Regions from separate parts of the Paenibacillus sp. J5 genome, predicted to be linked through region 3. Evidence: riboswitches for the same ligand, from Rfam matches in the RefSeq annotation. Region 3 holds a riboswitch; each other region holds the start of a gene.
The links. Region 3 has a riboswitch for cyclic di-AMP ahead of ACY1JZ_RS02990 (adenine nucleotide alpha hydrolase family protein). Riboswitches for the same ligand answer to the same signal wherever they lie in the genome.

Region 1 (7,554 bases), on a different contig from region 3:
TCGGCGGGCTGCACACCGAGCTTGGTGAGATGAAGCTATTGATTAAAGCGCTACTTGAAGAGAATAAACGCCTCAGCATAGAAAACCAACAGCTTAGAGACCTGTTCAAGCGTGAATCCCTGCATGTGGTCGATGAAGCCTCTGTTGAAGAGGTGGAGCAGGCTCCACAGATGCAGCAAGAGACATCTGACGGCAGTGCAGGCTTCACCAGCAGGGAGACGCCCGCGGTTGGTGAGGGACATGACAATCTGGCTCGGTTGTATCATGAGGGTTTTCATATTTGCAATGTATATTATGGACATCTGCGCACGGAGGGAGACTGTCTGTTCTGTCTCTCATTCCTGAACAAGGATTGATGACAGGAAGGTTGAATCCGGTGCAGACCCCTATTACTTAATAGGTAGGTTGAAGAAGACCCCATGTGTGGGTCTTCTTTCAATTCGATGCGCAATTGGCGGCATATCGCCTTCAATTCATCCGTTGCGCATGGTGGAGGAGGAGCATGGATATGGAGAGGGTGAAGGCAGAGCTGCTGCCGTCGGAGCGGCTGGATGATCTGTTAACCCACGAGTTGCATATTATTCAGAGCCCGGAGGTATTCAGCTTCTCAATGGATGCCGTGCTGCTGGCCAGATTCGCCAGTGTACCTCGCAAAGGTCAGATCCTTGATCTATGCACGGGCAACGGGGTCATTCCACTGCTGCTGAGCACACGCACCCAGGCGAGGATCGATGCGGTGGAGATTCAGCCGCGGCTGGCCGATATGGCGCGGCGCAGTGTGCAATGGAACGGACTAGAGGAGCAAATCCGCATCGTTCAGGGGGATCTGCGCAGCTATCATCTGGAGCAGGGGTATGGGGTTTACGATCTGGTGACAGTCAACCCCCCTTACATGCCAGCGAGCACTGGCGACCAAAATTCAAATGAGCATATGGCCATTGCCCGCCATGAGATTCACTGTACGCTGCAAGAGGTCGCGGCAGCGTGCTCGCGCCTGGTGCGGACTGGCGGCAAGGTCGCTATGGTGCACCGACCGTCGCGGCTCGCTGAGATTATCGATGCGATGAGAGCTGTGCGGCTGGAGCCCAAGCGGCTGCGCATGGTGCATCCGCATGCTGAGGCTGAGGCCAATATGGTGCTGATCGAGGCTTCGCGGGATGGCAAGCCGGAGCTGAGGGTGCTGCCGCCGCTCATCGTGTATGATGCCAATCATCGTTATCAGCAGGAGCTAATGGAAATCTACTACGGGCAAGCGTCTCAAGAAGGCTAGCCGAAAGGATGAATATACGGTGGTAAAGGTGCAAAAGAGCTTTCAGGCCGGTCACGAGACGGGAACGCTCTATCTGGTTGCTACGCCTATCGGCAACCTGGAGGATATGACCTTCCGGGCGATTCGAACGCTGCGTGAGGCAGAGCTGATCGCGGCCGAGGATACCCGTCAGACTCGCAAGCTGTTGACACATTTTGAGATCGCAACCCGTCTGGTCAGCTATCATGAGCATAATAAGCAGGCCAGCGGTCAGGAGCTGATTCGCCTGTTGACGGAGGGCATGACGATCGCTCTGGTTAGCGATGCCGGCTTGCCTGCCATCTCTGACCCCGGCGCAGATCTCGTCCGTGAAGCTGTGGAGGCGGGTATCCCTGTCGTGCCAATCCCTGGAGCGAATGCAGCGCTCTCCTCCCTCATTATGTCCGGGCTGCCGACCGAGCGGTTTACCTTCGCCGGCTTCCCGCCGCGGGATAAGAAGCCGTTGCTTCTCTGGCTGGAGGAGCTGCGGAGCCAGCGTGGCACACTGCTGCTCTATGAATCGCCCCATCGCTTGAAGAAGACCTTGCAGGCGATGCTGGAGCAATGGGGGAACCGGAGACTGGCGATGACCCGTGAGCTCACGAAGAAGCATGAGGAGGCTGTACATGGTACGGTATCTGAATGCCTGGAATGGCTGGAGGAGCACCCGCCCCTGGGGGAATATTGCCTCGTGGTCGAGGGAGCGGACAGCGATGCGGCAGCGACTGGCGAGCAGGGGGCGGCATGGTGGTCGGATATGACGATCGAACAGCATGTCCATCACTATATGGAGCAGGCCCCGGGCCAAAGCCGCAAGGAAGCGATGAAGCAGGTCGGTAAGGATAGAGGGCTAAGCAAGCGGGACATCTATAATCAGATTATGATTAAAGAGGATGATACGGAAACGCAGCATTAGGAATGGGACGAGTGTACGTAACGAGTGTACGCCGTGCGCAGCGGCCTGATGGGACAACGGACGGCAAGGTCAAGCAGGAGGAATACCTACTTGTCCTTGCCGCCCGTGTCATTGTCACGCTGCTGGCGCACAAAAAAAGACCTTCCTGGCCGGGTTCTAGCACAGGAAGGCAACAAGGAGTATAAAAAGGTTAGAATTAACAATGTTGATTTTTTTATTATAACTTATTTTTTTTAATTTGTCACAGGTGTAGGCAATTCTGCTAAACATTCATGACAAACTATTTTTCCTTTGAAGTAGGTAACATTCTCTGCATTGCCACAGAAGATACATGCAGGCTCATACTTTTTCAGCATGATGCGCTCGCCGTCTACATAAATCTCCAGTGCGTCCTTCTCACCTATCCCCAATGTACGGCGAAGCTCGATTGGAATAACTACCCGGCCCAGTTCGTCTACCTTACGGACAATACCCGTTGATTTCATCATGATCTATCGTTTCCCCTTCCAAACGGTTTCGTCATTATTCGACAAAAAACTACGTTTTCTGTTATCTATAATACCAACCTTTCCCATAATAGTCAACCCAAATTTTATCCCGAAAATGTGTTAAAATCTACTAATGTTACTATAAATATAACGAAATTCACGAAATATATGGGCAGAATTAGCGATAACAGATGGAAATGAAAGCTCGACACTATTCGACATAATGCATTATACATTGTCGAAATAAAGCCGAGTATCTACTGTAATTGTCGACATGTGACATCTTGTATTGTACAAATTTTTTACAGCTACGAATATAGGGAAATAGTGGAAGCTTGAGAAATAAGGCTTAAGCTTGCATTTTGACTGAAAATCCAACATGATACAGACAGATGGTTTAATATGCCAGGCCTATGCTTGCGCGACTAGAGAGGTGACAAGAATGACACAGGAGCATCAGCTACCCGAAGAGAAAGTATTCAAAGATCCCGTACACAAATATATCTACGTGCAGGACGAGCTGATCTGGGATTTGATCAACACGAAGGAGTTCCAGCGGCTGCGGCGCATCCGACAGCTCGGCACCTCCTACCTTACATTTCATGGCGCGGAGCACAGCCGTTTCTCCCATTCGCTGGGTGTATATGAGATTACCCGCAAGATCATTTCACAATTTGAACGCAACGGGTATGCCGATTGGCCGCGCGAGGAAAAGTACGTATCCCTCTGTGCAGCACTGCTCCATGATCTGGGACATGGCCCTTTCTCCCATTCCATTGAGCAGGTCTTCGATCTGCACCATGAGGGCTGGACATGTCGATTCCTGCTGGAGGATACGGAGGTCAATCGCGTGCTGCGGCGTGTGTCGGAGGATCTCCCCGAGCGGGTGGCCGCTGTCATCCGCAAGACCTATGACAAGCCAATCGTCATCAGTCTCGTATCCAGCCAGATGGATGCGGATCGAATGGATTATTTGCTGCGGGATGCTTATTTTACCGGGGTCAACTACGGCACGTTCGATCTGGAGCGCATCTTGCGTGTGCTGCGGCCTCATCAAGGGAAGATCGTCGTGAAGGAAAGCGGCATGCATGCTGTTGAAGATTATTTGATGTCCCGGTACCAGATGTACTGGCAGGTGTACTTCCATCCGGTCACTCGCAGCTCTGAGATTATATTGCGTCAAATATTCAGGCGGGCGAAGGAGCTGTACCACGAAGGCTATCGCTTCACCTATCTGCCGCGTCCCATGCAGCGGCTGCTCATGGACGAGCTGTCACTACAGGATTATTTCCTGTTGGACGAGGCGATGGCGCAGACGGCATTCATACAGTGGACGGAGGAGGCAGATCATCTGCTGTCCGATCTATGCCTTCGTTTCCTTCATCGGCGATTGTATAAATATATAACCATGGATCAAGAGGATGAAGCATTGTGGCATGAGATTCGCTGTGATTTTGCCGCTGCCGGATTGCGGCCGGAGTATCATCTGGAGATTGACTTCCCGTTCGATCTGCCCTACGATGTGTACCAGCCTGGCAAGGCAGAGGGGGAGGAGAAGCCGCCTATCCTGCTCTTGGGTATGAATCATCAATTGTCTGAAATATCGGGGAAGTCTGACATTATTCGGTCTATTACAGGGCTTCATCTTGGAAAATATCACCTATATTACCCGGACGATCTGCTACGTGCCCATGCGAACAAGCTCCGTCCCTCCATTCGCGAGTTGTTCGGTGTATAGCTTGTATTTATAGAAGAAAAGGGGTTTTAACTTTGTTGATTGATACACATGCGCATCTGGATTCCGCCCGTTTCGACAATGATCGTGAGCTCGTCCTGCAACGAGCCAAAGAAGCCGGAGTGGAGCGAATATTAAATGTTGGATTTAACCGGGAGACCATCCCTTCGACAATATCTCTAGCAGAAGCCCATGATTCGATCTATGCGATTGTCGGATGGCATCCAGTTGACAGTATTGATATGCAGCCCCAGGATTTGGACTGGATTCGAGAGCTATCGAGTCATCCGAAAGTAGTAGCAATTGGTGAAATTGGATTGGATTATCACTGGGATACGTCCCCAAAGGACGTGCAGCATCGTGTATTTAGAGAGCAGATAAGATTGGCAAAGGAGGTAAATAAACCAATCGTTATTCATAATCGCGATGCCCATGAAGACATTGTGCGCATCCTGAAGGAGGAGCGCGCGGATGAGGTCGGAGGGGTCATGCACTGCTTCTCTGGAAGCTGGGAAACAGCCAAATTATGTCTGGATATGAACTTCTATATTTCCTTCGGCGGACCGGTGACATTCAAGAATGCAAGGGTACCCAAAGAGGTCATGGAAAGGGTTCCAATCGATCGTATATTGATTGAGACAGACGCTCCTTATCTCGCCCCTCATCCGTACCGCGGCAAGCGCAATGAATCGGCTTATGTACGTATGGTGGCGGAGGCCGCAGCAGAAATTAAAGGGATAACTTTGGAAGAGATTGCTAAAATTACGACCCGAAATGCAGAGCTTTGTTTTCGTCTACCTCAAAAATAGAAAAGAATCTGAGAAATAAAGACCTATGGGGTGATAAAACTCAATTTGTTCGGTGAATTTGCATTAATATTGCGAGTTTTTCCTGAAAATTCGTTTAAATCGCATTTTTAATGATCTTTACAATGGGCCACGAAAGAGGGTATGATTTTTCTCAGAGCTTGAATATGTATTGGATTTCCAATTTTGCTTAATTCCTTTGTTCGGTCTTACGGCGTGTCCGAAATCGTGCAAAGGAAGCGGGGGAACCATTGTTGTTCAGGGGTGAATTTGGTACGTGTCCGGAAACCTTCGCATCCGGTTCGAACCGATAGGGCGACTCTCTTGCCCGAACCCGTCAGCTAACCTCGTCAGCATGTAAGAGAGAGATCAACCTCGTGCCCACAATCCATGGTGAATACAACTTGCCTGGAAGCCACGAAACAGATCCTCTGTCGCGGGCTTCTTTTTATTTTTGAATATCTATTCAGAGGGCGACATAGGGTTAATCATGGAGGTGGGGAATCGGCGAGCTACTAGGAATGCGTGCTTGCACGCTAATCTACAATAGTCGCGTCATTTGAGATCATGCGTAACAGTTGACGGCGGGGCTATGAAGGAGGACCGAGGAAGTGGGCATGTTCCAACTCAAGGATACCCATGATAAACGATCATCCAGCATGTCTTTCGCATTGCGATGGAAGCATGAAAATTTGCGTTTGATTGTTCTAAGTGCTATTATCTCAATCGCTATGACTTTCATGTTACTGGTGTTGCTGTACGGTACGGCTTACAAGAGCGTATCGCTCGTAGTCAATGGACAAGAAACCGTTGTTTCGACGAAACAGTGGGTCCTGCAGCGCCTGTTGGATGAACAAGCTATTACAGTCGGGGAACACGACAAAATCTCGATGCCGCTTGATGCGGACATCAAGGACGGGGCCCGGATTGTAATTGACCAGGCTATACCGGTGACGGTTAGGGCAGACGGTACAACGAAGACATTCTACACCACAGAAAGAACCGTGAAAGCGGCGATCGAGGATTTGAATATTTCGCTTTCAGACGACGATAAGATCATGCCTGCCTTGACAGAAGAGCTAGAGGCTAATGAGACCGTATCGATCGTTCGTGTAGATAAACAGGTTGCCAAGACAGAGCAGTCGGTGCCGTTCGAAGTGGTGAAGAAGAATGATCCGACGCTCGAGGAAGGCAAGGAGAAGGTCGTACAGGCCGGCAAGGAAGGTCTGCTCGTGGAACAATACGAGAAGGTCTATGAGGATGGTCAGCTCGTATCAGAGAAGCTGGTTACGAAGACCATCGAGTCGAAGAGCGTTGATCAGATCATCGCCATCGGCACGAAGAAGAAGCCGGAGGTTATGGTTGCTTCCGCGGACGCAGGTACTGGCGCAGCGCAGACCGTAACCAAGTCAGGCGTTACCTTCAAGGCGAAGAAGGTGCTCAAGAGTGTAACACTGACCGCTTATTCGGCGGGTGTAGCTTCGACGGGCAAGGATGAGAGCCACCCGCTGTATGGCATTACAGCCTCGGGAGCGACGGTGCAGGAGGGACAGACGATTGCTGTCGATCCTGATGTCATTCCCATGGGCTGGTGGGTATACATCGAAGGGGTGGGCTTCCGCCGGGCAGAGGATACCGGAGGAGCTATTAAGGGCAACAAGATCGATGTTTACTTCGATAGTGAGTCCCATGTGAAGAAGTTCGGTCGCAAAAAAGGGCATACCGTGTATGTGATTGGCCCTAACAAGCCCAAATCGAGTTAATACCGGCGGTGCCTCAAGCTCTGCAAGACTTTTTATTGACTGTGCTCTAATCATATCGTAATTTCGATGCAAATATGTCATGATAAGAAGAGGCGATGCCTCTTCTTTTTTTGATTGATAATTAAAGCTTAGACGGACAGAGGGAAGGTTCAAATGATTAAGGAAGTTATCGTTGTAGAGGGCAAGGATGATACGATTGCGATAAAACGAGCGGTCGAAGCCGATACGATCGAAACGGGCGGCTCTGCGATCGGGGAGGCTGTGCTGCGTCGAATCGAGCTGGCTATGGAGCGGCGGGGGATCATTATCTTCACCGATCCCGACCATGCCGGAGAGCGTATCCGCAAGATCGTAGCGGCCCGGGTACCAGGCTGCAAGCACGCCTTTCTCGCGCAGGAGGAGGCGCTGTACAAAGGGGATATTGGCGTGGAGAACGCCTCGCCTGAGGCAATCGTGCGTGCGCTCAGCAATGTTCGGACAGAATATACGGAGCAGATGCAGCCGTCCACGCCGCAGATCGAGTGGAGTGATCTGGTGGACGCCGGTCTGCTCGTTCAC
Region 2 (7,554 bases), 290 kb from region 3:
GTTCAGCGTCATTTTGTAGAGAGCGTGGAGCGGACGGGAATCGTAGGGTAACAGCAGCAAGCTGGATTGCTGCGGTCTCCATAGTGTACTCATCGCAGGGGAGAACTACCTGATACTTGCGGTGATTGTGATGGGGGGATGGTTAGGACCGTCGATGGCTGGATCGACATGAACAAGAGGCGGTGCCAGGGTGTTGACCACCCTGCACCGCCTCTCTTCGATAGAAGAAGTATCCGTCACCCATGTAATCTTAATGGGTTCCCGTCACATCAAGCGCAATGTTCGCTGCGTCCTTATGGAAGGTAGAGGCCGCGATCCTGTCCTGGAGCTTCGTGTAGAACAGCTCCTCATCCAGCGGCAGCTCTGCCCAGTCATCTGTCCAGGCGGAGAGGTGCATTGCATTGGAGAGAGTCAAGCCGTGAATTCCCTCGATACCGGGAGCGATGAGTTCCGTTCCATTCCGAATCGCCTCTACCCAGTTTCTCATAATCCCCAGATGCTGTGAGTTATCTCCATAGGCGGGGATGTCGCATTTCCAGCATTCCGGGCTGCCGAATCCGCCTTTGAATTCCCGGTTGAATTGGCTCTCGGGCACACGGAGTCTCCAGAAGGTGAGCTTGTTGTCCTCGATGACAATTTTGCCGCGATCCCCGGTGACCTCCAGCCGGTTCGTGCCTGGCGCTTCGCCTGTTGTCGTGACGAACAGTCCGGTGGCGCCATTGTCATATTCCACATACGCTGTAACGTCGTCCTCCACCTCAATATTGCGATATTTGCCAAAAGACATGAAGGCCCGCACCCGCTTGGGCATCCCGCACATCCATTGCCACAGATCGAGCTGATGCGGATCCTGGTTGAGCAGCACGCCGCCGCCTTCTCCAGCCCAGGTGGCGCGCCAGCTACCGGAATCATAATAGCTCTGTGGCCGGTACCAATTCGTAATAATCCAGATCGAACGCTTCAACTCGCCAAGCTCTCCTGAGTCAATCAAGTCCTTGAGCTTGCGGTACAGCGGATTGGTGCGCTGATTGTACATAATGGCGAATACTTTGCCACTCTTCAGAGCGACCGCATTCATCTCGGCTACTGCCTTGGTGTAGACGCCTGCCGGCTTCTCAATCAACGTATGAAGACCTTGCTGGAGAGCTTCGATTGCCAGCGTCGGGTGATCATAATGCGGCGTGGCGATTAATACGGCATCCACAGTCCCCGAGCGGAGCAGCTCCCCAGGCTGATCGAATCGCGCGATGTGCTCCCCCAGATGCTGCTGCGCCCATTCCAGTCTCTCAGGACGCACATCGCATACAGCGGTCAGCTCGGCATGAGCCACCTTGCCCGCCATGAGCTCTCTGGCATGAGCGGAGCCCATGCTGCCGATGCCGATGATACCGATTCGTACATGGTTCATATTCAAGCCTCCTCCCGGTGATGCTCATCCTGTATTTCGCTTAGCAGCTTCTTGATCGCGTGTACAGCCACAGCGAACCGCTTGGCAGATCCCTCTGGCAGCGCGTACCCTGGAGAATCCGCTTCCAATCTGGAGAAATCCGAATAGGACCACAGATGCGGCTCCAGGGACAGGAAGCCATCGTAACCGCTTGCGGATAGTCGCTGCAATATTTCTCTGACATGGCCGTCGCCGTCCCCGGCTGGCACGACGGAGCCGTTCGTGCGCAGGGCGTCCTTAACATGGATATAGGCAATATGCTTCTCCAGCAGCTCATACGCGTCAGGGTAATTGACGACGCCGCATTGGACGAAGTTGGCGAAGTCGAAGATGAGCTGCACCTGATCGCTCTGCAGTGATTGCACAAGATCAAGACAGCGTTCGGGGGTGTCGCCGTAGATGCCATGCTCATTCTCATGCAGCAGCACCAATCCACTGCCCGCTGCCGCCTGGACGAATTGGCTCCAGCGAGCGATCACCTCATCACGATAGTCTTCCGGGGCCTCTCCCTTGGGAATATAAAAGCTGAACATACGGATATAACGGCACTCCAGCAGCCTTGCGAGCTCTACAGTATGCTTGAACTGTTCAAGATGAGGCCCGAATTCGTCCGTGATGCCAATCTTGCCTGTAGGGGAGCCTAAGGCGGATAGCCTGAAGCCTCTTGCATCCAGAGCGCGCTTAATTTCTCTGGCTTCGTCTAATGTGTAGTCTACAATCAGCCTGCCGCCCACCCCGCGCATTTCAATATGCTTGATGCCGTGCTGTTCCAATACATCCATCTGAGTGTTCAGATCGGTATCGATCTCATCTGCGAAAGCGGATAATATAAATCGACTCATAGCATCCCTCTTCTCCTCATATTCATGTTGGGTTCCATTGCCGTTGAACCTCGGGAATCACTGCGGACTCTTCCATCATAAAATTGAGCGACAAGGATGTCTATGTAAAAACACAACATCATTTGCACTAATTGAATACGTTCTCAAAATAGGGAATGAATTCTAAGCTTCAGTGTAATTAGGAAGGAGAGGCGCATTCTTCTCCCTGTGCAGGGCAAGCCTGGGTAGCGTTCCATGAGCCGGAAAGCTAAGCCAGGCTGCGCCCGAAGCATGGAGGATCAGCAATGAACGTGGCCGCGCCGCTACCGCTTCAAATGATAGGGCACCGTCGTGACCACAATATCCTGCTGCCGGAACAGTTGCGCCCGCAGGAGCAGGCTGGTCTGATTATGGAGCATGGCATGCCACCAACTGCGCGTAATGAATTGTGGAATCAGCACAGTCACGGGGCCATGCTCCGGCGATTTGGCTTCCACCGTGTGAATAAACTTGAGCAGCGGGCGAATGACGCTCCGGTAGCTGGAGCGGATAACGACGAGTCTGACGCCGGGATTCCATTGCTCCCATTTGCGTTCCATCGCCTCAAGCTCCTCATCACTAAAGCCGACATAGACGGCGACCACCTGATCGCTTAACGAACGGGCATAGCTGAGCGAATGCATGACAACCCGCGTAATGCCGGCAACAGGAACAATGATCGTTCCCTTGGCTATATACGGCTTCTCCTTCTCAGGCTCGATGCGTAGCTCCTCGGCTATGTTGCTGTAGTGCTGGTGAATACGATAGAACAACAGGATGACAAGCGGCAAGAACACAAACACGACCCAAACCTGGCTCCACTTGGTGAAGATGAAGATGAGCGTAATGAACAAGGTCGTCAGCATCCCGATCGTATTCATGATCAGCTTGGGTACCCAGCCAGCCGGCTTCAGGCGAAGCCATCTTACGATCATCCCGAGCTGTGACAGGGTGAATGGAATGAATACGCCGACGGCATAGAGCGGGATCAAGCCCTCTGTCTCTCCTCCAAACGCGAGGATGAGTGCGGCGGACAGGACGCCCAGGAACACGATGCCGTTCGAGAACCCGAGTCGGTCGCCGCGCACTGTGAATGCCCGCGGCATATATTTATCCTTGGCCAGCATGTAGGCCAGGAGCGGGAAGGCAGAATAGGCGGTATTGGCAGCCATAAACAAGATAAGGGCCGTCACGCCCTGAATCATATAATAGAAGATATTGCGCCCAAGCACCGCCTCTGCGATCTGCGAGACGACCGTAGATTTGGCATTGGGGACAATGCCGTAGCCGTAGGCGAGCAGCGTGATCCCCATAAACATCGCACCCAGCAGCACGCCCATCATAACGAGAGTGGTCGATGCGTTGCGGGGCGCAGGCTCGCGAAAATGCGGCACCGCATTGGACATCGCTTCGACGCCGGTCAGAGCCGAGCAGCCCGAGCTGAACGCCTTCAGCAGCAGGAAGAGTGTGACGCCATGCAGCGCAGCTCCAGCTCCAGATGATGCTGAGTGCATATCCCCACTTAGAAAACGAATCGCTCCGGTCACAAGGAGGGCGAAGATGGCGATGACGAACAGGTAGACAGGGATAGCCAGCACGCTGGCAGATTCTGTTACACCGCGCAGATTCATGATGGTAAGAAATCCGATCATGATCAGCGCGATCCCCACTCGGTCATCATGCAGCGCGGGAAAGGCGGAGACGATCGCATCGGTCCCCGCTGACGAGCTCACGGCGACAGTCAAGATGTAATCGACGAGCAGCGAGCCGCCCGCGAGCAGGCCAGTTGCCGTGCCCAGATTGTCTTTGGCAACGATATACGCACCGCCTCCAGTCGGATAAGCGGCGATCGTCTGGCGGTAAGACAGGATGAGAATCAGCAGCAGCCCAAGCACTGCGACAGCGATCGGCAGCGAGTACCAGAGTGCGGCAGTTCCAGCCAGCAGCAGCACGAGCAGAATCTGCTCCGTGCCGTAAGCGACCGAAGACAGGGCATCGGACGAGAGGACGGCCAGCGCCTTCAGCTTGCCGAGCTTTTCATTGGCCAGGGCGCTGCTTTTCATCGGTCGTCCGATAAACAGCCGTTTCAATTGAGTAACCATCGGTATTTCTTCCTCTCTTGACGCTTACGGGGTTAGCTGACGGATTCGGGCCTGAGGAGGCAGCCCTACGCCACGGCTTGCGCCTGACGATTCACCCCATAGGCATGAATGCAGAGCGTTTCCTCAATCGCGCTCGCATCGCTTGCCTGTTCGGTTCCCCCGCTCCTGCATGATTGCAGGACTCAGCGTTCTTGCAATATATGTTACGAGATGAATGATACGCCTTGTGAGCAATAACTGTAAAGGTTCGGGAAGGGGTGAAAACGGCTGAAAAAGCGAATTTAATGCGAAGAAATCGGTTACAACGGGGGAGCGCCGCTGGCGCGCTTGCATTTGGTTGCAATCTCGCCAGCTTTTGCGCTTGCTGCTGCTATGCTTGTTGTGTGCTGCGATGCTTCTCTGGCTGCTTGCTGCCAATTCGAAGCTGAATCACAATCATCACGATGACCAGGATTGCCAGACCATAGATGGCAGACGTATAGCCTCCGAATCTGTCGTGCATCACGCCGACAAACAGCGGCCCGAGTGAGGCAATCATGTAGCCGCCAGATTGGGTCATGGCAGACAGTGAGCTTGCTTCCTCCGCATCGGCCGCCTCATCGATCGGCAGCATCAGAGCGATCGGGAACAGTCCTCCAGCACCTAGCCCCAGCACGATGGCAATCAGCCATGGCGATGCGTGCAGCAGCAGAAGCAGCAGACCGATCAGCTCCAGGAGCGAGCAGGCAACGAGCCATACGCCACGGCGCTGATAGCGGCTGATGAGGAGTGGCATGAGCAGGCTCATCGGAATCTGCACCACGGTGAATAGCGTCAGCACCGAGCCGGCTGTCTGCCTGCTGGCGCCCATCTCCTCCACGATCGGTGCGAGCCATGCCGTCATCGAATAGAAGATGACAGCCATCAGCCCGAAGAAGCCCGTCAGCAGCCAGGCGCGCTTGCTGCGCAGCGGCAGTCCGGCACGCTTGGCTTGCGGCGTCGTCTGCACAGCGGGCTCATCCGAGCCAGCTACCCGCTGCTTCGGCTTGATCGGCCGCCACCAGAATAGAAGAGCGGCGAAGGCGAGCACCGACCAGGAGGCAGCGGATGCCTGCCAGGAATCATTGAGGGCGGATTGCAGCGGCACAGCCAGCGCGGCGCCGAGTCCCGCTCCGATGACCAGTGACATTGAATAGACACCGACGATAGCGGTGGGATTGTCAAAATGGCGCTTGACGAAGCCGGATAGCAGCGGTCCTGTAATCGCGATGCCGATCCCGGCGACAAGAGCGGTTAGCAGCAGCATCCAGCCCGTGGAGGCGACGAATCTCGCCGCGGTAGCGCCGCCGATGAGCAGCAGGCAGCAGGCTACCGTCCGCTCCAAGCCGAAGCGGGAGCTGAGCTTTACGGCTGCAGGGGCGAAAAAGCCCATGCACAGTACAGGAAGCGAGGTCAGCAGGCTGGCGAGTGCTCCACTCATGCCAAGCGACTCGCGGATCGTTTCGAGCAGCGGCGAGACAGATGAAATGGCCGGACGAAGATTCAGTGAAGCAAGGAATAAGGCGGTTAGCAAAAATAGAAAACGCATGGCTGTCTCATCTCCATATGATGTATTGCATCGCATCCGTTTATCCGCACAACACTGGCTGTGCGATGGATACTGTAGCATCTTCAAGTGTATAGGGAAGAATATGATTGATCAATATGATTATTTCTATTATTATCATAGATACAATCAATGATTCGGAGGGGATGAGCTTGGAAATTCGCCAGCTCCGTTACTTTATGGCTGTATGCGAGGAGATGCACTTCACGAAGGCCGCGGACAAGATCGGCATCTCCCAGCCGACGCTAAGCCAGCAGATACGAGCATTGGAGGATGAGCTGAACATCCCGCTGTTTGATCGGCTAGGCAAAAGGATTGCCCTGACAGAGGCAGGCAAGCTGCTGCTGCTATACAGTACCCAGATTGAGCGCAACCTTCAGAATGCGCAGGAGGCCATTGCAGAGCTGCGGCAGATGCAGCGCGGTGTGTTGCGAATCGCTGTGCTGCCGTCCGATCTGGACTATCGGATTACCGAGCTGCTGACGACATATCACAGGGAATATCCGACCATCAAGCTCCAGGTGATCGCCTCAGTCGAGATTGTGCAGCAGGTGCTGGACAATGAGGTCGATCTGGGAATCAGCCTGGAGGGAGAGCCGGATGAGAGGCTCGTAAGCATCCCGCTATGCAGGGAGGACTATGTGCTGGTCGTCTCTGAGGGCCATCCGCTGTATGGCAGACAGCAGCCGATTATGCTGGAGGAGCTGAGGACACTACCAACGATTATGTATCCGCAAGGGTATATCGGTCGTGACATTGTCGAGCAATATACACGTCGACGCGGCTTCTTGCTCAACACACAGATGGAGACGACCTCGGCAACCTCGGTGCTTAGTCTCGTCAAGGCGAACCAGGGGGCGACCATCCAGCCTTGGCCGCTTATCGTTCAGATGGGCGATCCTGCGTTGCACTGTGTTCCCATAATTGAGGAGACGCCTTGTCGGAAGCTGGAGATTATCCATCGTTCAGATCGTTATATGGGGCAGGCAGCGAGGCAGTTCATGCAGCGTGTGATCCGCTTCTTTACGTAAAGAGGCAGACTATTGACAACGAAATTAATAATCGTTATCATTAAGCGAGCAGATGGAAAGGATTGCTTGCGCTCGAATTCGTTTCGGCGCGAAACGAAGCTATGCCAGCCCAAGCCAGTACCCGGTTGAACATGTCGACCGGGGATTCGTGCTGAGCTTGAAGCTGCTGGCATGAGGGGGGACATCGATGAATGAAGGATTGGATTGGACGCTGATTGAGCAAAACTTAAATATATCGCCTACAGGTGCTGCTGAGCCCCTCGCGGAATTACCGGCAGCCATGCTGCTGGATCATGAGCAAGCCAGAACGATGCTGGAGCAGGCCGGTGCTGCTGTCCGTGCTGACGGGCTCGTACTGCCGGCTTCCTTTGCCGGGTTAAGCGTGTATTACTTGTTCGCCGCATCGATAATAATGATGGCGCAGAGCAACCGCCTGCCGGATCTATCAATGAATAATCTGACCCTTCAACTCGAACGCTATGGAGATGATCATGCTAATCTTCGCTATGTTGTTCATCGGCCATCTGGA
Region 3 (7,554 bases):
GCTCCAGTCTGCTTGAATGCAATCGTGTGGGCTATGTCAGCTATCTCGAGAAGCTGGATCTTATAAATCTGGGAGCGGACTGCTCTTACACGAATACCAAAGGCGAGCCGTTTGTTACGAAGGTCGGGGATATATTAACTCATGTTGCGCTTCATGGCAGCTATCATCGAGGGCAAGTGATGGCTCTGCTCAGCAGGGAGGGTCTGTCGGTTGTCACCACCGACTATATTCAATTTGTGCGTGAGATGAATTCATTGTAGTGTCCTTCTTCAAATAATCGGCGCGACAGCGCCGTCCCAAGCAGCCGAGTACGGATCACAAGCGGAGCAAAATTTTCTTGTGATCCGTATTCGGCTTTTTCGCGCGGGGATTCAATAGCTGATGAGGGAAGCCCTCCTCCACCAGAGACAAGAGAGTTGCTGTGCTGTATAATGGACAGGAATGACGTATAAAAGCTTGGAGGCACAGCCAGATTGAACAACTATCCTTTCTCTTATGATCCAAGTCAGCCGTTTGTCCAGCAAGCAAGCGACTGGATTGCAGATGTATTTTATGAACGATTGCCTGAGGCGGGCTTTGATATTCGTGACGAGCAAATCTATATGGCATTTCAACTAGAGCAGGCCTTCAGCAACAAACAGACGATATTTGCCGAGGCGGGTGTCGGGACGGGCAAGACATTGGTCTATTTGCTATACGCTGTGCTCTACGCCAGATATACTGGGAAGCCAGCGGTTATTGCCTGCGCGGATGAATCGCTAATTGAGCAGTTGGTGAAGCCGGAGGGAGACATTGCCAAGCTGGCCCGCTATCTTGAATTGCAGGTGGATGCCCGGCTCGCCAAGTCCCCCCACCAATATGTGTGCTTGAACAAGCTGGATGCGCAGCTCCAGGGAGAGGATGCTGCCGCAGGACGTTATCTTCCCATCTATACCGGTCTTCCTGACTTCGTTCACAAGCCGGCTGCTTTGCAGACCTTCACTCCGTATGGCAGCAGGCAGCAATACCCGGAGCTGGATGACCAGGAGTGGAGCCGAATTTCATGGGACATCTTCCAGGATTGCCTCATCTGTCCCCAGCGCCATCGATGCGGGCAGAGCATCTCCCGCGACCACTATCGCAAGGCAACGGATCTCATTATTTGCTCGCATGATTTCTATATGGAGCATGTATGGACCTATGACAGCCGCAAGCGAGAAGGACAACTGCCGTTATTGCCCGAGCACAGCGCTGTTGTGTTTGACGAGGGGCATCTGCTGGAGACGGCTTCTCAGAAAGCGTTGACGTATAAACTCAAGCACCAGGTGTATGAACAGATTATTGTAAGGCTGCTCGAAGGCGAGGTACGGGAGCAGCTTGCCCAGGCTATAGAGGACTCGATTACATGCAGCGAAGCGCTATTTGACTTGCTGGGTCAGTATAGCCGCGTTGTTCCCGGCTCTGATCGGCGGGAGGTATTGCTCCATGAGCGCTTGCTGCGAGCCGTTGCCGAATTCAGAGAACGGATTGCGCAGATTGAGGAGGAAGTGGCGCTTGAGAGCGGCTTGTTCTCGTTGGATGGCTATCAACTGAAGATTGTTGAAGAGCATATGGAGATGATCGGGGTTGCGCTGTCCTTGTTCCAGCGGCCGGAACAGTTGATTGTGTGGCTGACGGATGGCGAGGATGGGCTGACACTGGTCATTATGCCCAAGCTGGTCAAAGAGGTGTTGCATGAGAAGGTGTTTGCCAAGCCGATGCCGATTGTGTTCTCCTCAGCGACCATGTCGGTGAACGGCTCATTTGACTATATTGCGCAAGGACTTGGTGTAACTAATTATCTTTCATTTTCGGTATCCTCTCCATACAACTATAAGGAACAGGTGCAGATTGAGCTTGTTCAGCAAGCATCCCTGGAGCATAAGCTGGATAAGGTGTATCAGCGGCTGGAAGCGGAGGATGGAGGCGGAGCCTTGCTCTTGTTCCCGTCTTTTGAGGAGCTGGGGCAGTTCAGACAGGCGCTTCGCGATTCACCGCTACGGACGGCACGGAACATATGGTTCGAAGGGACAGCCGAGATCAGCCATCTCATTCATGAATTCCAACAGGATGTACAGAGTGTATTATGTGCCGTCACCCTCTGGGAGGGGCTGGATATTCCAGGGCCGTCCTTGTCGCATGTCATGGTTTGGTCGCTGCCATTCCCGCCCCATGATGCTGTATTTGCCGCCCTTCGGCAAGAAGCGGACGATCCGTTTGAACAGGTGGATTTTCCATATATGTCACTAAGGCTCAAGCAGGGGATGGGAAGACTGATCCGTACACAATCGGACACAGGAACCATAACGATCTTTGGCGATGGCTGCGCTGAAGAAAGGTTGAAAGAACTAATCGCGAGATTTATGTAGACAATTACAACGGACAGGCAGGCTTATGGCACACCAAAAGAATATTATGATCAGAGTGGCATGACGGAGGCATTAAAGCTTACTTCGACTACAGGTATTTTTGCCTTTACGGGCATCGAGTCAGTGGGTCATCTGTTGTATGGAAGTGTGCCATCGGCAGGAGAAGAGGCATTGAAGCAGATTTTGATCGATGTGAAGCAACAGGTAAGCAAGTTGTTCTAACAACAGCCAGCTATAGGAGCAGCGAATCAAGCGCAGACGGCATCAAATCAAGGAAGCATATTTCTTTGATGCTCGTGTGCGCTGTTTGTCCTGTCAACAAGTTTATGCTTGGCGGAAACCTCGCACCCTCCCCGTTCGTCTACATGAATAGAACTTAAGGGCAGTCAATTATGATACTGCCAAGTTGGTACATATATTTAATTACGATAGGAGATGTAGTGATGAAGAAATGGCTTCTCGTATGCCTATTGACGCTTGTCCTTGCAGGCTGCACAAACGAGCCAAAGACCGAATCCATTGACACTGGGGGAGGCACGGTACCAATTGCCAATGAGCAGGGAACGCCCTCCCCTTCAGCAGAAGGCGGCGGTTTAACGGAGCCCGATACCGCGTCGTCAGATGAATTAGAGCAGGAGGATGACGTCCTATCGGAGGAAGAGCTGCAACAGGTAGCTTCATTCGGCTATGCGGACGAGACAGGACGATTGCTGCTCGTAGAGCCGGACCCTACGATGGAGGCGGTCAACCCGGCCACGATTACGCTGGCCATCGGTGAGGGAGGACAGCGTCTATCCGTCAAGCACGTCGGTACTCAGCAGAGGGATGATCAAGATAATGGTCGACAAACGGCCAATAATCTCAAGCATCGGGCGGGGGAATTGTTTGAAGTGGAGGACGGGGAGGCTGTGCCCAATGCTACGTACCTGCTGCTGGACGGAAAGGCATTGCCCCAATCTGCTGTGTTGAACGTACAGCCATTGACCGATCAGGCTGCAGAGCAGGAGAAGGTGCAGCAGATCGAAGCTGCCAAGTCACGCAAGGTGCAGCAGGCATGGAAGCTGGCCACCATTGATGAAGGCCAATCCTTGTATCTGATTCAATTCGAACGCGAACAGGACAGCATGCTGGCTAGCTTGGCCATAGAAACGAATGGACAGTTAATGTTCATGGATTACCCGGCCACATATGATGAGAACAGCACATGGAGAGTAGACGACGGTGGGGAGGTCACGCCTGACATGTTCTCTGTGCTGCTGGCAGCACGCACAGCCGAAGGGATGGTGATCGGAATTGAATGGTGGGGTTCCGAAGGCCAGATCGTAAAATTCCTGTCTCAGCGCGCCGGTCAGATCACCGAGCTTGAGCTCAGCTCTGGACGATATATGTCACCAGTATAAAGGGAAATGTCATGAGGAAAGTCCAGGAGCAGCCGGAAGCTGGATGAGCGGCTGCTCCTGTTCATTATGAAATAAAGCTAAATTTTGTATCTCCTGTTGGAGCACTAAGAAATGCCATTATGCTGGCGCAGCGCACCTGAATAATGAGCCGCCTCCTGTACTCGCTCTGAAGAGACGATGTGCAGATCCACATCTTCAACACAGCGAAGCAGCTCCTGAACGAATGAGCTTCGGGTCAGCATCTGCCAGCGGGACTGGACGGGTTGCCCGATGACCAGTTGGGTAATACCGAGATTTTTGGCTGTAGAGGCAACCAGCTCACATGCCTTGGCGTTTGGCTTCGTAATGACGGTGAGCTCCGCGCCCAGCTCCTCGCATTTGTTCTTCCATTGCTCCAAATAATATTGTTTGTCCGCATGCAGCTCATCATACGCAGCATCCACGATACTCAGCACATGCAGCGGCTTGCTCTGCAGCAGCTCGGACAGCTCGTGGCCGCGTTCAATTAATTGATGCCCGTTGGAATGGCAATGCACACACACCATAATTTTTTCATTTGTCATCTCGTTTTGATCTCCTGCCAATCAATTGTAATCTTCGCCCGGCAACGCAAAAAAGCCTGAGAGCAGAGAACTGCTCCCGGCTTGCAGCATCGCAAACAACCGGAAGATCATCTCTCTCATCCGCTTACGAGGTTAGCTGTCGGATTCGGGCATGAGAGTGCCCGTCTATTCTTGAACCAAGCGAATAGATTCACCCCTGAAGCACTAAGCTTCGTTGGTTCCCCCGCTCTCCCTGAAGGAAGATTAAGCGTCATATATGCGTTGACGTGTCGCCACTTATATTACGCCACTTGCGTGAAAAAGTAAATCTCCTGAAAGAGCAGTATTGGCCCGAAAAAGGCGATGTAAGTGAACTTAATTGATCTGCATTTATGTTTTCTGCCTCAAGCTCGTTTTATCTTCCTTATTGGAGATCAGGGCTAATCGGATGACCGTTAGCGTGGCGGCTTAATGATTCGCACATATTCTCTTGGCGCGAACGGTCGTCTGTCAGGCTCCGTCTCCTTCCGGGGTTGTGCGGCCAACTGCTGGGGCTCGCTATAGATGCCCGGGTTGGAGAAGCCCTCAGCTATAACTTGCGACTGACGGGGTTCAGCATGACCCCCTCCTGCGTAAATCCCTACCAAAAGCAACAGACTGCTGATGAGTTGGTGGTCTGGCATAGAGAATCCCTCCTAATGCTTACTACAAGGATGCCACGTTTGGTCGAGGGCTATACCTGTCTGCTCTTTACAAGCTGCGCCCGACTCGTTATACTGATAAGGATGGTTTTAGTACATTTGGACAAGCTTGAACAACTCGATCATAATTCAATACGTAATTCATGGAGGAGCCTGCCACAAGCGGGCTCTTTTTGTGTATTTTTGTACCTTTAATCAACAATAATGGATAATATTACTTATCCAAGAGGAGGATTGGACTTGTCTTTGCTGCACTTATCTATTCTACTGCCGCTCGCGGGCTCGGCGTGTGTCTTATTGACGCGAAAATGGCGGACACTTCCTCATGCCGGTTGGCTCGTATTCCCAATACCGCTGTTGCTATTTGTCTATTTTTGTTCACAAATAGCATCGGTTCAGAGTGCGCCGACTACAGCTTCTATACCATGGCTGCCCTTCATCGACATTTCGTTTGCTGTTTATCTTGATGGGCTGTCCCTACTTTTTTCGCTGCTCATCAGCGGAATCGGCGCGCTGGTTACGTTGTACTCTATCTTTTATATGGATCGCAACAAGGAGGATGTTCATTCCTTTTATTCGTATTTGCTGTTATTTATGGGTGCGATGTTAGGTGTGGTGCTGTCTGATAATTTGATGATTCTCTACGGATTTTGGGAGCTGACGAGTATCGCTTCCTTTCTGCTGATCGGCTTCTGGCATCACCGCGACCGATCCCGCTATGGAGCGCAGAAGTCGCTGCTGATTACGGTATTTGGCGGTCTGGCGATGTTCGCCGGGTTTGTGCTGCTGTATGTGATGGCTGGCACGTTCAGCGTCCGCGAGATCATCGCTCAGCTTGGCTCGCTGCAGGGGGATGCCCTGTTTGTGCCTTCCCTGGTGCTCGTGCTGCTCGGCGCATGTACCAAGTCTGCCCAATTTCCGTTCCATATCTGGCTGCCGGACGCGATGGAGGCGCCGACGCCGGTTAGTGCCTATCTCCACTCGGCCACGATGGTCAAGGCAGGGCTATATCTGGTTGCCCGTCTCAGCCCGATCTATGCCGCGGAGGCGCTCTGGTTCTGGATCGTCACCACAACGGGGATGATCACGCTCATCCACGGCTCGTATCAGGCGATCAAGCAGAAGGACTTGAAGGCCATGCTCGCTTTCTCGACCATCAGCCAGCTCGGACTTGTCATGTGCCTGCTTGGCCTCGGATCAGCCTCGGCCTTCTTCGCAGATACTGCGACCGCGCTATTCTTCGCCAAGGCCACGACAGCGGGCCTGCTACATCTGTTGAACCATGCGCTGTTCAAGGGAGCGCTGTTCATGGTCGTCGGTATCATCGATCATGAGACCGGCACACGAGATGTACGCAAGCTAGGCGGCTTAATGACGATCATGCCGGTCACCTTCACGGTGGCGCTGCTCGGGACAGCATCTATGGCGGGCTTGCCTCCGCTGGGGGGATTTATAAGCAAGGAGATGTTCTTCACCTCTGTGCTGCAGATTCAGCAGCTCGGGCTGTGGAATATAAAGGGGTGGGGGCTGATCATTCCGGTGATCGCCTGGGTGGCCAGTGTGTTCACCTTCACCTATAGCATGCTCCTGCTCGTGAACACCTTCGGGGGGAAGCTGAAGCCGGACAAGCTGGAGACGCAGCCGCACGAGGCGCCAGCCGGCATGCTGGCTGCCCCGGTCATCCTCGGTCTGCTCGCCCTCATGGCAGGCTTGTTCCCGAATGTGCTGGGCGGGTCGCTTGTGGCACCGGCGATGGCTGCGATTCATCCGTACCTGCTGGCGGCAGGCGAGCAATATGAGGTGCAACTGTCACTGTGGCATGGCCTGACCGCAGAGGTGTGGATGACACTTGGTGTAGTTGCGGCAGGCTCGGCAATCGTCTGGCTGTATCGGAGAAGGCGGCTTGAGTATAAGGAGTGGACGCTGCTTCTCGATCTGAACCGAGGGTATGATAAGGGGCTGGAGCGCTTGCATTCCGCTTCAAGCAAGGTCACCGGCCTCTATATGACCGGCTCGCTGCGGGCGTACTTGCTCTACATTTTCCTATTCATTGCTGCATCGCTTGGCATCACCATGCTAGCTACCTATGGGCTGCCACGGCAGATGGATGATCTGGCTCCGATCTCAATCTATGAAGCAGCCGTTGCGATCGGCCTTGCGCTGCTTGCGCTGGCGATTCCGCTGCTTCGCGGTCGTGTTGCCGCTATCTTGGCAACGGGCGGGGTAGGATACCTGGTTACACTGTTGTTCGTGCTCTACCGCGCTCCCGATCTGGCCTTGACACAGATGATCATTGAGACCGTGTCGGTCGCTTTATTCTTGCTCTGCTTCTATCACCTGCCCAAGCGCAGCATGGAGAAGCCAACAAGGAGCTTCAGGTTCACCAATGCGCTTATTGCAGGAGCGGTAGGGCTAATCGTCACCTTGCTGGCGATTGGCGCGAGCGATGCGCGTCCTTTCGCATCGATCTCGGAATTTTTCATTGCGGAGAGCTACCGACTCGCTGGCGGGAGCAATATGGTCA
Region 4 (7,554 bases), on a different contig from region 3:
CGCAGATTTCTCGGTGGAATCGATCGAGGTACGGCCTGCCGAGCAGCAGCGCACTGACATGTATGAATCCATCGTCGTCATTCGCAAAAACGGCGGCGATTACGGAGAAATCCCTATTCTATTCCAGTTCAAGGACGGGACGGCGCTCTCGAAGGCCTGGGATGGCGCAAGTAGCCACATTCAATTCAAGCTGCTGCATACCGCGCCGCTCGCCTTCGCTGTCGTTGACCCGCAGCACACGATGGTCTTGGACAATAAGCGTATCAATAATTTCCTGAAGTCCGAGGTGCTGGAGTCTTCGAGCACCCGCTGGAATCTGGGCATCGTCAAAGTGATCGAGGGGCTGCTAGGCTCCTTGAGCTGGTGAGGTGAGAGAGATGAAACAGCATTTGCTGCAAGGCTGGAGACTGTCGCTGAAGCATTTCCCTGTCATTATTATGCTGTTCCTGTATCAGTTGCTGTGGGGCTTCTTCCTCTACCGCGCTGTACAATCTGTAGTCATCCCCCTGCTCAAGCGGTACCCGGACTCGATGTCGGACAACAGCTCCGTCCGTCTGTTTCTGCTGGAGGCGCAGTTCCAACTAACCAAGACCGAGATCATCGAGCCCTATCTATGGATGCTGGTCGGGCTGCTGGCCGCGCGTATGCTGCTCACACCATTCATTCAGGCCGGGCTCGCCTACTCGCTGCACCATACATGCGATGACCGGGGCACGCACTTTCTTCGGGGCATCCGCCGAGTCTGGAAGCCCATGATGGCGCTCTATGCCGCGGAGATGGCGTTGCTGCTTGCCCCGGTATGGTGGCTGCTGCCGGTCGCCTCCCGACTGCTGCATACGAGCGGCTCTGGCGAACAACTGCTGCTGAACGCTCTGCCCTATCTATGCGGCTGGCTCTTGTGGGGCGGGTTGCTCCATCTGCTGTTCCGCGCCGCGCAGTTCGGCATCGTCGCCCGCAGAGGCTGGAGCGCATCGATAACCTCCGCCCTGCAGTCGCTGCTGCCACTGGCAGCTATCTCGCTTGCTCTGCTGGGAGTAAGCCTGCTGCTGTCGCTGGTTGCCTCCGCTGTATCGATGATCTGGGCGGGCCTGCTCGCCTTAATCCTTCACCAGGCCTTCTATCTGATTCGGTCGCTGCTCAAGGTGTGGACGATGGCTTCCCAATATCAGGCGTGGCAGAGCCGTCAGCACAGCGAGTAACACGTTAAGAAGGACGGATGTCTAACCGATCGCAAATGAATAAGTTGGATGAAAAACGATCGTTTTTCATCCAACTTTTTTGCATTCTCCCGGAGGGTGACAGAGCAGCGCGATTCGACAAATTTCGCGCGGCGGGCGAATCAACCACGATGATGCCAAATCACTGATTGCTGGCGGCATAATACGTCAAATAGCCGCAATAAGTTGCAGGAAAAATGTGAACATTGTGTGAACAAAGCAGGAAAAGTGGCGATTGAAGCGAATACATAGCGAGTACATAAGTGCAGATGGTCCGTTCTTCATTCACATCAGTCATCTGTACCTCTGCACGCCTGGCGTGGGCGAGCCGCAGCGCAATGTTGCCTTGCAGCCCGCCCCGCCGACTAACACATTGCCGAATCCCTGATGAACCGGTCAGGGAGCGGGGGAACCACTCTGGGTGAATTGATCCCGACCAGCAAGAGAAGATAGAGCGCTGGCCTGAGGGTATCATAGGGAGCCTTCGACCGAACCCCACAGCTAACCTCGCAGGCATCGGAAGGAGTTTTTTTGTTTTGAAGAAAGCCGTTCTGTCCCTGCTAGCTCTGCTCGTCCTTATGTCCTTCTCGGCAGGCTCCGCATTTGCAAACTCCAAGATGGATGATGCGATTGACGAACTGATCGGTACACCTTACAAGTACGGCGGCACGACAACCAAAGGGTTCGACTGCTCCGGCTTTACTTCGTATGTGTTCAAACAGTTCAAGCTTGATCTGCCACGTTCCTCGTCCTCCCAAGCTCAGATCGGGAAGAAAGTGGACAAGGATGATCTGAGAGCTGGCGACCTCGTATTCTTCAACACAAGCGGAAAAGGCATTTCCCATGTAGGAATTTATGTAGGAGACGGCAAGTTCGCCCACTCCTCGTCCAGCAAAGGTGTAACCATCAGCAAGCTGAGCGAATCCTACTATGTCAAGCGTTACGTGACCGCGCGCCGCGTGATGGACACTGATACGTTTGAAAAATATGCTGACGAGCCTTCGGATGAAGTGCTTGACACCAGCGGAGATACGGACTAATTCTTTGCATTGTTTATATTGAAACCGCAGCAGCCTCAGGCTTTGCGGTTTTCTTTTTGTGTGCGAACGCACCCTATAGGCGGTTAGCTATATCGCGGCTGCCCGCTCTCACCGCGCCTGCAGCCATCAGGCACCATCTTAACCAGGAGGAGCAACGCTCATGTATGTATTTATCCACCGCAAGGATCTGCGAACCTACGATCTGCGCGCCTTCGACGCTCTTCATCGCCGCGGACTTCCCGGCATTCATCTGCTCATCCTCGACCCGCAATTGCTCACCGCCGAGCGGCTGGTGGCACATAGTGGGCAGCAGTTTCTGGAGCACGCCGTCCTGCTGGAGCATGCCTATGCCCAGGCGGGACAGACACTGCACCTACTCTGGGGACAGCCAAGCGCAGTCGCCGCTGCCGTAATGGATGCTTACCCTGTTCAAGGCCTCGTCGCACATGCTGACTATACACCCTACGCCAGGCAACGGGATGCCGCCCTGACGCAGGCGGCAACCATCCGTTCGATTCCCGCTGTTTTTCTGGATGACCTGCCGCTTGCGCCACTGTCTCAGTTGCAGGACTATGCGGGACGCAGCGAGCCATACAAGGTGTTCACTCCCTTTTACCGCAAGTGGAGCAGCTTCATGCAGCAGCATTATCCGGGGCGAGCGCGCATCACGGTGAAGCAGTTGCATACGGTTGCTGAGCTGGAGGCCAGTGTGCTGGAGGCCTTCGGCTTGCCCGCTCCCATTCAGGCTGCCTGCTCTGCAGCCAGGCAGCGCGTCATGGCAGGCGGCCGGACAGTATGCAGCGGAGCACAGGCTCTGCAGAGCTTCATCCACGAGCGGCTGCATCGCTATGACCAGAGCCGGGATGCCTTCGCCGAGCCAGGCACTAGCGGCATCTCCCGCTATGTGAACAGCGGGGCTCTCTCCGTCCGCGAGGCCTATGAGGCAGCGTCTCTGCAGCCTGGCGGAGAAGCGTGGATTCGCCAATTGGCATGGCGTGATTTTTATCTGTATCAGGCGATTCATAATGAGCGATTTTTCACAATAGAGCAGCAGTATGACTTCTCCGCACTGCAGGAGACGCACTTTGCTGCCTGGTCGCAAGGCAGGACAGGCATCCCGATCATCGATGCCGCTATGGCGCAGCTAAATCAGACGGGCGAGATGCCTAATCGTCTCCGCATGGTGACGGCGATGTTTCTGACGAAGAACCTGCTCTGTCCCTTTACACTTGGGGAACAGTATTTCCGCTTGCAGTTGTCGGATTACGACCATATCCTCAACCGCGGGGGCTGGCTGTGGAGCTCCTCCCTTGGCTACGATGCGGCTCCCTACTTCCGCATTATGAACCCAAGCTCTCAATCTGCCGCCCATGACCCGCATGGCCACTACATCCGCCGCTGGCTGCCCGAGCTTGGCCACTTGTCTGACCGTGAGATTCATCTTCCCAGGCCCGATGCAATCGTTGACTTGAAGGCATCTCGGGCGCGCGCCATGGAGGTATACCGCTTCATGCTTCAGTAGCTTGGCGCCTCTCGAAGATGGATGGAACGCCTCCTTCCTTATTTTGAATTTGCTGCCTGTTAGCCTATAATCAGTACAGGGGCAAGCGGCATTGCCAGAGGTACGCTCCATTTCATTCTTCATAATTGAACCGAGAAGACGAATACATCGTCTATAGATAGAGGTGGCCGTGTTGAGTTCCGATACCCAATTTGATTACTTAAAAGCGCTGAACGATAGTGAAGACAAGACCGAGATTCTTAACGAGCTGATGACCGCCTACGGCAAGGATGTCTGGAACTACGCCTACAGCATGACCCGCAAATGGGAGGTTGCCGACGATATTACACAGGAGGTATTTATCAAGGTATTCAAAAACCTCTTCACCTTCCGCAGCGAGGCCTCCATCAAAACATGGCTGCTTACGATTACCCGCAATACGGTGCTGGACTATAAGCGCTCTGCCTACTTCCGCAGAATTACGCTCGTGGATTACTTCGCAAGCGATTCGAAGACCGGATTGTCCGCCGAGCAGGAAGCGCTGCAGACCGAGGCCACCAGCGAGATGTGGGATATGGTGCTGCAGCTTCCGCCCAAAAACCGCGAGGCCATGATCCTGTATGCGCACAACCAACTGTCTCTCAAGGAGATTGCCGAGGTGCTTCAGGTCAGCGAGGGCACGGTCAAGTCCAGATTACATCATGCACGCACGAAACTATCCCAAATAAAGGAGCGACACCATCATGCATCCGAGCGATAAAGATAAGCTTAAACCGCTTGAAGCCCCTCCTTTGAAGCATCGTGGTTTTGATAAAGCTCTACAGGAAACCATATTGCGACGCGTCAGCGAACTGGAGGAGCAGCAGCCGCGGCGCTCGCGCACCTGGCTGCGCGCACCGCTTCTGGGCGGAGTGGCCGCTGTGGCGCTCGTGTTGCTCCTGGTGCTGACGAATGGGCTGCCTGACGCTGGGTCTGGCCAACCGGGCTCCCCCCTGGCGGAGCAGCCGAAGCTGGGGAACGCTGCGCGAGTCACCCCTGATGGCAGCGTGCCTGACCAGCAGCCGGTCTTCAAGTCAGCGCTGCTGATCGGCCTGCGGTCTGACCACACTGGAGATAGCGATCATTACCCGTATAGCGAGTACCGCACCGTACTCGTTGCGCCTGACAACGGGGAGCTGAAGGAAATCTCCAGCAGTGAGGGAATATTGATGCCGTACAAGATGGGCTTCTGGGAGATTGACACCGAGAAGAAGTCGCATGGCGGCAAGGAGGTTCAGATTCTATCCGCTGCCCCGGCAGGTAAGCAGTCCTCAGAGTCGAAGCGCCTGGAGCAGAGTCCAGGCGATGTCAAGAGCAAGCTGACCTCCAATATCGCTCAACTGGACACGCTCACGATGGAGAGACTCTCATTTGCGGGCAACCGGTATGTGGCTGTAGAACAGCAGGTGGAGAGCCGATCTGGAGGAGCTGGCGCGCGCTCCTACGTCTGGATCAAAAATATCGAACAGCTCGCAGTAAACCGCACGCTGGCCTTCGCCGCAGCCTCCGAGCTGAATATTCCGCTGACCGACTTCTTCTCCGCGGACCGGATCATAGGTCTCAGCCCCCGCCAGTGGACGCTGGTGCGGAAGCCGGGACGCTGGACAGCACAAGCGCTAGTCGAGGGAACGAATGAAATGCAACTGCGGGAGCTATCTGCCGCTCCGCCAGAGAAGGTCGCATCCTTCGACCGGCTGAGCGCCCCGTGGGAGGAAATCTGGGAACGTGTGCCCAAGGCTACCGATGCTTATTCCTCCCCCGCAGGTGAGACCGTGGCTGTCGTAACCAACGATGCGGTCGCCTTCTATCTCAATGGCTGGGCGCTTGCCGATAAGCCGGCGCTTACCCTGAAGCTCAAGGATAACGAATCGATCATCATGATGCAGTGGGCCACCGGCAGCTATGTTGAGCGCTGGAAGAACGAAGCGGGCCAGCTACTGTCCGCTTCCCCATAAGCTGCGCGAGGATGCCGCCTCCCGAAATAACCGAAGAACAGACTGGTGCCGGAAACCATCCGGCTCCGTCTGTTTTTTCATGTTGGCCGCTGATGACGCTTCAAGCTGCATCGGTGAAGCTCCAGGATGATGCCGCCGTGCCACATTATTTATTGTCCAATCTGTTTAATACTCCGTTAATTGTAAATTATAGTAAGAATGAAACGATTAATGGAGGGATCTGCATGTCATTGTTGGAGCCGTACTGGCGGGAGACGGAGAGTCTGCCCGCATTCGAAGCGCTGCGGAAGGATGAGAAGGCGGATGTCGTCATCGTCGGCGGGGGCATCACTGGAATCACAACGGCTTACCTGCTCGTTCAGGAAGGGTTGAAGGTCGCCTTAATCGAAGCCGACCGGTTGTTGAATGGCACGACAGGACATACGACAGCCAAAATAACCGCCCAGCATCACCTCATTTACGATGAATTCATCCAGCACTTTGGACAGACGACGGCTAGACTCTACTATGAAGCGAATGCTGAAGCGATGGGGCATATACGTGATATGATCGGGAAGCACCGGATCGAGTGCGATTACAGCGAGCAGGATGCCTATCTGTATGCAACGACAGAACAGTCGGCCCGCAAGATGGAGAAGGAATATCGAGCGTATACCACCCTGAGCATCGCCGGTGAGCTGGTGGATCGCATTCCATTCCCGATCGGCATCACCAGCGCACTCCGCATGACAGGGCAAGCGCAATTCCATCCATTGAAATATCTGGCTCACCTGGTTGATGCTCTGCGGAAGGCGGGGGCGCACATCTATGAGCATACGGTTGCCGTCAACGTCCAGGAGGACGGAGGCGAGACGGCAGTGCTGACACGGGATGGGCATAAAATAACCGCAAAACGTGTAATCGCCTGCTCGCATTTTCCTTTTTACGAGGGGATGGGCTTGTATTCTGCCCGCATGTACGCTAGCCGTTCCTATGTGCTTGCCTGCAAGACCACAACGCAATTCCCAGGGGGAATGTACCTATGCGTAGATCAGCCCAGTCGGTCATTGCGGTCGGTCTCGGCAGATGGGGAAAGCCTCGTGCTTATTGGCGGAGACGACCACAAGGCGGGACAAGGCAAGGATACCCGTGAGCATTACAAGGCGCTAGAGGCGTTCGGCGAGGAAGTGCTGGGACTGGATCGCATCGAGTATCAATGGTCGACCCAGGACTTGATTACATTGGACAAGATGCCTTATGTGGGAGCGATTACCGCCTCCCGTCCCGACATTCTGATTGCAACAGGATACCGAAAATGGGGAATGACCAATGGCACAGCCGCCGCGCATGTGCTGAAGGACATCGTCCTCGGCAAGGATAATCCGTATATCGCGATGTATTCGCCGTCCCGCTTCTATGCAGATCCCAGTCTGAAGCGGTTTTTCGTCGAGAATTTCAATGTGCTCAAGCATCTGGTCAAAGGCAAGCTGGAGATGCCGGATACGAGCATTGGCGCCCTGTCCAACGATCAAGGCGCTGTTATCACCCTGAATGGTGAACGCAAAGGGGCATACAGAGACCCGCAAGGCCAGCTCCACATCGTCGACACGACCTGTACTCATGTCGGTTGCGAGGTGAACTGGAATGCCGGTGACCGCACGTGGGATTGTCCCTGCCACGGCTCCAGATTTTCGTATACGGGGGAGGTCATTGAAGGCCCTGCCGAGAAGCCGCTGCAGCGCGTGCATCATGATATGCTGGATAGCCTGATGGGAGAGAATTCGGGGTACTAGCTGCTGCGTGATGCTACAGGGGAGCCTCAG

Region 1: linked by a shared signal. The riboswitch ahead of ACY1JZ_RS25315 (resuscitation-promoting factor) and the one ahead of ACY1JZ_RS02990 (adenine nucleotide alpha hydrolase family protein) in region 3 are both predicted to bind cyclic di-AMP.
Region 2: linked by a shared signal. The riboswitch ahead of kimA (potassium transporter KimA) and the one ahead of ACY1JZ_RS02990 (adenine nucleotide alpha hydrolase family protein) in region 3 are both predicted to bind cyclic di-AMP.
Region 4: linked by a shared signal. The riboswitch ahead of ACY1JZ_RS19595 (C40 family peptidase) and the one ahead of ACY1JZ_RS02990 (adenine nucleotide alpha hydrolase family protein) in region 3 are both predicted to bind cyclic di-AMP.

What each region holds. Positions count from the first base shown of each region.
Region 1 covers NZ_JBUEDD010000019.1:55,710-63,263, reverse strand. The annotation lists gene ACY1JZ_RS25345 (initiation-control protein YabA) at 1-356, shown strand, start outside; gene ACY1JZ_RS25340 (tRNA1(Val) (adenine(37)-N6)-methyltransferase) at 509-1,270, shown strand; gene rsmI (16S rRNA (cytidine(1402)-2'-O)-methyltransferase) at 1,290-2,204, shown strand; gene ACY1JZ_RS25330 (AbrB/MazE/SpoVT family DNA-binding domain-containing protein) at 2,438-2,692, opposite strand; gene ACY1JZ_RS25325 (HD domain-containing protein) at 3,135-4,430, shown strand; gene ACY1JZ_RS25320 (TatD family hydrolase) at 4,463-5,236, shown strand; cyclic di-AMP (ydaO/yuaA leader) riboswitch at 5,441-5,604, shown strand; gene ACY1JZ_RS25315 (resuscitation-promoting factor) at 5,845-6,996, shown strand; gene rnmV (ribonuclease M5) at 7,150-7,554, shown strand, end outside.
Region 2 covers NZ_JBUEDD010000002.1:343,952-351,505, reverse strand. The annotation lists gene ACY1JZ_RS04085 (carbohydrate ABC transporter permease) at 1-51, shown strand, start outside; gene ACY1JZ_RS04080 (Gfo/Idh/MocA family protein) at 251-1,408, opposite strand; gene ACY1JZ_RS04075 (sugar phosphate isomerase/epimerase family protein) at 1,411-2,289, opposite strand; gene kimA (potassium transporter KimA) at 2,592-4,409, opposite strand; cyclic di-AMP (ydaO/yuaA leader) riboswitch at 4,417-4,607, opposite strand; gene ACY1JZ_RS04065 (MFS transporter) at 4,780-5,976, opposite strand; gene ACY1JZ_RS04060 (LysR family transcriptional regulator) at 6,093-7,025, shown strand; gene ACY1JZ_RS04055 ((2Fe-2S)-binding protein) at 7,213-7,554, shown strand, end outside.
Region 3 covers NZ_JBUEDD010000002.1:52,499-60,052, forward strand. The annotation lists gene ACY1JZ_RS02970 (DinB family protein) at 1-260, shown strand, start outside; gene ACY1JZ_RS02975 (ATP-dependent DNA helicase) at 474-2,387, shown strand; gene ACY1JZ_RS02980 (hypothetical protein) at 2,448-2,609, shown strand; gene ACY1JZ_RS02985 (hypothetical protein) at 2,831-3,787, shown strand; gene ACY1JZ_RS02990 (adenine nucleotide alpha hydrolase family protein) at 3,892-4,350, opposite strand; cyclic di-AMP (ydaO/yuaA leader) riboswitch at 4,457-4,610, opposite strand; gene ACY1JZ_RS02995 (hypothetical protein) at 4,785-5,012, opposite strand; gene ACY1JZ_RS03000 (Na+/H+ antiporter subunit A) at 5,271-7,554, shown strand, end outside.
Region 4 covers NZ_JBUEDD010000011.1:58,417-65,970, forward strand. The annotation lists gene ACY1JZ_RS19580 (M1 family metallopeptidase) at 1-367, shown strand, start outside; gene ACY1JZ_RS19585 (hypothetical protein) at 378-1,199, shown strand; gene ACY1JZ_RS19590 (hypothetical protein) at 1,453-1,605, shown strand; cyclic di-AMP (ydaO/yuaA leader) riboswitch at 1,582-1,748, shown strand; gene ACY1JZ_RS19595 (C40 family peptidase) at 1,754-2,257, shown strand; gene ACY1JZ_RS19600 (cryptochrome/photolyase family protein) at 2,418-3,779, shown strand; gene ACY1JZ_RS19605 (RNA polymerase sigma factor) at 3,952-4,518, shown strand; gene ACY1JZ_RS19610 (hypothetical protein) at 4,592-5,752, shown strand; gene ACY1JZ_RS19615 (FAD-dependent oxidoreductase) at 5,977-7,524, shown strand.